Microlunatus soli: one gene and its partner. The protein of the gene in region 2 interacts with the protein of the main gene of each other region in a pairwise test. Links are inferred from orthologs where the notes say so. Each region holds a gene or a part of one and is shown on either strand. Other genes may lie near its edges.

Region 1 (3,133 bases), 2.2 Mb from region 2 along the record:
CACACCCGGCCACGGATCGGAGCCCGCCGGCCACCGACCTGCACCTCGGCTCGATTGCTGGCAGCTACCGGGATGCCGTCACCGTAGCCCAGCGGGACCAGGCCGACCACGGTGTCGGTGTCCGCGGTCCAGGTGTGACCGTAGGAGACGCCTTCCCCGGCCGCGATCGGTTTCACCGCCGCCAGCTGCGCGCGCAGCGTCATCACCGGTTCAAGATCAACTCCGACACCGGCAGCCAGACCGGGCGCGGGTTCGATGCCGTAGCAGGCGATCCCCAACCGGACCAGGTCGTAGTGGGTGTCCGGCAGGGTGAGGCCGGCCGCGGAGTTGGCCAGGTGCCTGACCTCCGGGGACAGTCCGAACTCCTCTGCCGAGGTCAGCGCCGCGCTGAACGCTTCCTGCTGGCGGGCGATCGACGGGTGGCCGGGTTCGTCGGCAGCCGCGAAATGCGACCAGATCCCGGCAATCCGCACCGCACCCGCCTGCTCCGCCTCGGCCGCGATCGCGCACAGCTCGGGCCAGCGGTCCGCCGCCGCACCGTTGCGGGACAGCCCGGTGTCGATCTTGAGATGGACCCGGGCGGTCCGCTCCACCGCACCGGCCGCCGCGGTGATCATGGAGATCTGTTCGGCCGAATGGGCGGCGATGTCGATGTCGGCGGCGACCACCGGTTCCAGATCCTCGTCCGGGCCGTAGAGCCAGCACAGCAGTCGACCCTGATCGCCGGATTCGCGAAGCTGCAGGGCCTCGGTCGGTGTTGCGGCGCCGAGCCAGTCTGCGCCGGCCTGTCGGGCGGCACGGGAACAGTTGATCATGCCGTGCCCGTAGCCGTCGGCCTTCACCACCACCATCACCGGCGTGCTGCCGACATGCTCGCGCAGTCGGGTGAGATTCCGACTGAACGCACCAAGATCAACAACGGCCGAGGCCGTCTGCGGTGCGATCCCGACGGCCCCCGGACCGGGGAAGATCGATTCGTCGATCATGATCGGCTTCCTTCCCGATCGGCCGCGCCGGCGGCCCGTTGTCCGAGTCGTCCGAGGACAGTGGCCGCGTGTTCGGCCAGCCGATGCGGCGGCACCGGTCCGGGGAACTCCGCGGCGGTCACCGCCTGCAGTGACGCGCCGAGCGCTCCTGCCCGGGCTGCCGGGACACCGGCCGCCAACAGAGTCGCGCAGATACCGGCCAACACATCACCCGACCCTGCCTGCGCGGTCCACGCCGGCCCCGGTACGGCGATCAGCACCGAGCGCCGTCCCGGGCGGGCGACGACCTGGGTCGCGCCCTTGAGCAGCACGGTGGCATGGGTCCGGTCCGCGCCACGATGTGCGGCGCCGACCGGGTCGCTCTCGACCTCGCCCCGGTCGCAGCCGAGCAGTCGGGCCAGCTCACCGGCATGCGGCGTGATCAACCACTCCGGGGAGAGTCCGCCGGCCGGCAACCGTTGCAGGCCGTCGGCGTCCACCACGGCAGGCAGGCCGGTCTCCAAGCCGTGCGCGATCACGTCGGCGCCGTCGGGCCGATCACCCCAGCCGGAGCCGTACAGCATCGCCTGCACCCGGCCGTCGCCGTAGACGATGTTGGGCAGCGCGCCGGTCAGCACCCGTCGGGATTCCTCGGCTCCGTGGAAGCGCACCATCCCGGCGCCGGCATACACCGCGCCGTGGGCGGCCAGGATGCCCGCGCCGGGATAGCTGTCCGAACCGGCGTCGATACCGACCACACCACGGGTGTACTTGCTGCTGGTCACGCCCGGGTAGGGCCAATCCCGCGCAAGATCATCTTCGTCCAGCGCGCTGATCCGGGTCAGCCGATCGTCATGGCCGAAACCAAGATCGACATCGACGACCCGACCGCACCGGCTGCGCGCCGGCTCGATCAGCTGGCAGGGTTTGGCGGCGCCGAAGCTGACCGTGACTGCGGCCGTCACCGCGGCGCCGGGAACGGCACCGGTGTCGGCGTCGACCCCGGACGGTAGATCGACCGCGACGATCGGCACCCGCAGGTCGTTCAGCCGGTCCAGCACGGCGGCGACCCGATCGGGAAGCCCGGGCCGCCCGCCAATGCCGAGGACGCCGTCGACGGCGAGATCGCAGCCCTGTGGGACGGTCTCGGCCTGCTCGTCCACCGCCAAGGGTTCGAGGATCCGGCCACCGGCCCGGCGCAATGCCGCGAGTCCCGCCGGATGCGGCGTACCGAGCACCGGCAGCGCACGGACCGCGACCCCTCGTCGTGCCAGCAGCGCCCCGGCGAAGAGCGCGTCGCCGCCGTTGTTGCCGCCGCCGATCAGCAGCAGGACCCTGGCACCGTAGACAGCTCCGCGGCGTTCGACGAGTTCGCCGGCGACGACGGCGGCGAGCGCGCCGGCGGCGGCCTGCATCAGATCGTGCCGCGGGTCGGCGGCGATCGCCGCCTCTTCCAGGCGTCGGATGTCGTGCACCGGATAGGCCGTCTGCATCGTCGTCGCCTCGCTCCTCCCACCGGTGCCGGTCGTCGATCCGCTGCGAGCCGTTCAGTCCTCGCAGATCACAAAAGCCGAGGCTATCCCGGCATCATGGCTCAGTGAGACGTGGATCCGTGCGACACCCAGCGCCGCGGCCCGATCGGCGACCGTGCCGGTGATCCGCAGCGACGGTTTGCCGACCTCGTCGGTCTCGATCTCGGCGTCCAGCCAGGACAGTCCGCTCGGCGCGCCCAGCGCCTTGGCCAGGGCCTCCTTGGCCGCGAACCGGGCAGCCAGCGATGCCGTCGGCCGCTCCGCCTCACGGCTGGTGAACAGCCGCTTGACCAGACCGGGCCGTCGCTGGATGGTCAGGGCGAACCGGGACACATCGCAGACGTCGATGCCGACCCCGATGATCATGGTCGGCGGCTCATTCCACTGTGACCGACTTGGCCAGATTGCGCGGCTGATCCACGTCGTGACCCTTCTTGGTCGCCAGCTCGCAGGCGAACAGTTGCAGCGGAATGGTGGCCACCAGCGGCTGCAACAAGGTGGACACCTTGGGCAGTCGGATCCAGACGTCGGCCAGCGACTCGATCTCGGTGTCGTCGTCCTCGGCCAGCACCACGGTCAGGGCGCCCCGGGCCCGGATCTCGGCGATGTTGGACACCACCTTGTCGTGCAGCATGT
Region 2 (3,168 bases):
GATCGGCTCACCGGCCTCGGCGTGAGCTTCACCCAACAGCCGACGGCGATGGGACCGGTCACCACCGCCGTGCTGGACGACACCTGCGGCAACCTGATCCAGATCGTCGCCCGCTGAGCGGGGCCTGAACAATTCGCTCTGCTGCGCGCCACGCTGCACGCACACGGGCTCGCCGCGCTCGCTCGACGGGCCCCGGCCCGGCTTCGCTCCCGCGGCTTGCCCGGGCACGCACATCGCGGCGCCCGCGACGAGCCAATTGCTCACCACCCTCCTGGGGGCATCCTGCAACCGGGGATCAGGCGTATTCGGCCGGAGCTCGGCCGGTGAACCAACCGAGCTCGTTGTCCCGGACGAAGGTGGACAGAGTCTCGTCCTCGGTCAACGGCCAGGCATGGAAGGACTCGAGCAGATCCCGGTAGCGGGTCCCGGTTGCGATGCCGGGATCGTCCAGGGCCGCACGCGCCGCTTCGGCATAGCCGACCGGGATACGGTCCAGCCCGGCCAGCGTCTGGTCAAGATACTTCTGCCCTTGGAACAGTGTCCGGTTCAACGCCAGCAGTGCCCGGCCACCCGCGCCGACCATGTGCACCGCGGCATGGTGGGACAAGTAGCTGTTGTGGTGCTCGGCGGCCTGCCGCAGGAAGTAACCGCCGTGCAACCGGAGTTGAGCGATGAACGACGCCATCCGCTGCTCCCAGACGTGATCGGGGAGCAGCGGCACGGCGGCGATCAACCCGGCCAATTCGTCGTCCCGCGACCAGAGCACCCGGGCGTGCAGCAACGACGCTCGCATCGGTTCGTCGCCGCACTCCGCCGCCCGGCGCAGGTAATCCGAGCTGGCGACCTTGATGTCGTAATACCCGCCCGGATAGGTGATGCCGTCGCGTTCGACGTAGCTGAGCCGATGACGTTTCCAGGCCGTGGCGAAGGCCTCCGGGGTGAGCACCAGGCACAGGTCGACGTCGGAGTCCGGACGTTCGGTGCCCGCGGCGACCGAGCCGTCCAGCACGATCCCGATCACCTCCGGGTCCTGGCTGGCGCGCTCGACGAAGACGTCGATGCTGTCCTGGTGGTGCTGCATGGTGGTGAAGCCCCTCAGTTACGGTGTCGAGCCACCTCGTACAGCGCGACGCTGGTGGCCACACCGGCATTCAGCGACTCCACGCTGGAGCGGATCGGGATCGAGGCGATCACGTCACAACTTTCCCGGACCAGCCGGGACAAGCCCTCGCCCTCGCTGCCGACGACCAGCACCAGCGGGTCGGTCGCCTGTGGCAGTTCGGCGATATCGGTGTCGCCGTCCCCATCCAGGCCGACGATGAACAGCCCCGCCTTGGCATAGCTCTGCAGGGTGCGGGTGAGATTGGTGGCTCGCGCGATCGGGATCCGGGCGGCGGCGCCGGCCGAGGTCTTCCAGGCTGCGGCTGTCATGCCGGCCGAGCGGCGTTCGGGGATCAGCACCCCGTTGGCGCCGAAGGCGGCCGCGGATCGGACGATCGCTCCGAGGTTGCGCGGATCGGTCACCTTGTCCAGAGCGACGAAGAGCGGCTTCGCTCCGGCCAGGTCCAGCAGGTCGTCGGGATGCTTGTAGTCGTAGCTGGGCAGCTGCAGCGCCACACCCTGGTGGACGGCACCGGAGGTCATCCGATCAAGATCGCCGCGGCTGGTCTGCAGCAGCGAGATGCCGCGATCGGCGGTGATCTTGAAGATGTCGCGCAACCGGTCGTCCCGTTCGGAACCCTCGGCCACATAGCCGGCATGGATCGGCAACTCGGCCTGGAGGGCTTCCAGTACGGGATTGCGGCCGATGATCCATTCCGGACCGGCTGCTCGCGGTCCGCCGGTACGACGGGGTCGGCCGTCGTCCTGGCGCTGCCGCTCCTGTTTGGCCTTGTACGCCTTGTGATAGGGACGGTCCTCGGCCTTGGGAGTCGGCCCCTTGCCTTCCAGCCCCCGTCGCACCCGGCCCCCGGATCCCGCGGCGTTCGACTTGCCCTTGCGCTTGATGGCGCCCTTGCGTTGACTGTTACCGGGCAAGATCAACAACCTTCCAGAACATCATCTGCTCAACCGCCACTTCGGGCCGTTGGGGGTGTCGGAGATCTCGACACCCAACTTGATCAAGGTGTCGCGGATACTGTCCGCGGCAGCGAAGTCCTTCCTGGCACGGGCATCCTCGCGCTGCTTCAGCAGCTCGCCGACCAGTCCGTCGACCACCGACGTCAGCGCCGCGTCCTCGGACCCGGAGTGCTGCCAGATCGGGTCATCGGCGGCCAGCCCGAGCACGCCGAGCATGCCTTGGACCTCCGCCAGCTTGTTGGCAACGGTGTCGCGGTCGCCGGCCTCGATCGCCGAATTTCCTTCCCTGACGGCGTTGTAGAGCACTGCCAAGGCGCCCGGCGTACCAAGATCATCATTCATCGCCGCGGTGAATGACTCCGGCAACACCGGAGCCGCGACACCGATCACGTCCCGTGCGCGGTCGACGAAGTTGTCGATCCGATCCAGCGACGCCGTTGCCTCGGCCAACGAGGTGTCGGCATACTCGATCGCCGAACGGTAGTGCGGAGCGAGCAGGTAGAACCGCACGGCGCGCGGTGGATAGAGGTTGGTCACCTCGCTGACCAGGGCGCCGTTGCCGAGCGACTTGCTCATCTTCTCCCCGGCTGCGGTCACCCAGGCGTTGTGCATCCAGAAGCGAGCGAACGGCCGCCCGGCAGCGGTGGACTGGGCCAGCTCGTTCTCGTGGTGCGGGAACCGCAGATCGATACCGCCACCGTGGATGTCGAACTCGTCGCCGAGGTACTTGCCGGCCATCGCCGAGCACTCCAGGTGCCAACCCGGTCGTCCCCGGCCCCACGGTGTGTCCCAGGAAGCGGTCTCGGGCTCGTCGGCCTTGTGCCCCTTCCAGAGCGCGAAGTCGCGGGGGTCGCGTTTGCCGCGCGGCTCGGAGTCCTCGGCCGGCTCCATGTCGTCGATCTTCTGCCGGGACAACGATCCGTAGTCCGGCCAGGACCGGACGTCGAAGTAGACGTCACCGGACCCGTCGGCCGCGGGATAGGCATGGCCCCGATCGATCAGGGTGGTGATCAATTCGATCATCTCGGGGATATGGCCGGTCGCCCGTGGCTCGTAGGTCGGCGGCAAGCAGCCGAGGGCGGCGTACGC

The links.
Region 1: the proteins of rlmB (region 2) and BLU38_RS19020 interact in binary tests that used the Escherichia coli proteins (3 or more experiments, as listed by UniProt). The link is inferred for Microlunatus soli from one-to-one orthologs.

The regions. Positions count from the first base shown.
Region 1 is NZ_LT629772.1:4,151,622-4,154,754, reverse strand. The notes cover bases 221-3,036. They hold BLU38_RS19020 (NAD(P)H-hydrate epimerase), read right to left. Parts: upstream 2,459-3,036; coding sequence 983-2,458; downstream 221-982. Other genes in these bases: glmS (glutamine--fructose-6-phosphate transaminase (isomerizing)), read right to left, coding at 2,874-3,036; BLU38_RS19015 (holo-ACP synthase), read right to left, coding at 2,513-2,863; alr (alanine racemase), read right to left, coding at 221-986. Outside these bases: more of alr, read right to left, coding at 1-220; more of glmS, read right to left, coding at 3,037-3,133. UniProt on the Escherichia coli protein: Bifunctional enzyme that catalyzes the epimerization of the S- and R-forms of NAD(P)HX and the dehydration of the S-form of NAD(P)HX at the expense of ADP, which is converted to AMP.
Region 2 is NZ_LT629772.1:1,928,626-1,931,793, reverse strand. Bases 67-2,917 are described here. They hold rlmB (23S rRNA (guanosine(2251)-2'-O)-methyltransferase RlmB), read right to left. Parts: upstream 2,038-2,917; coding sequence 1,096-2,037; downstream 67-1,095. Other genes in these bases: cysS (cysteine--tRNA ligase), read right to left, coding at 2,059-2,917; BLU38_RS08990 (nucleotidyltransferase domain-containing protein), read right to left, coding at 296-1,081; BLU38_RS08995 (VOC family protein), read left to right, coding at 67-117. In the rest of the region: more of BLU38_RS08995, read left to right, coding at 1-66; more of cysS, read right to left, coding at 2,918-3,168. UniProt on the Escherichia coli protein: Specifically methylates the ribose of guanosine 2251 in 23S rRNA.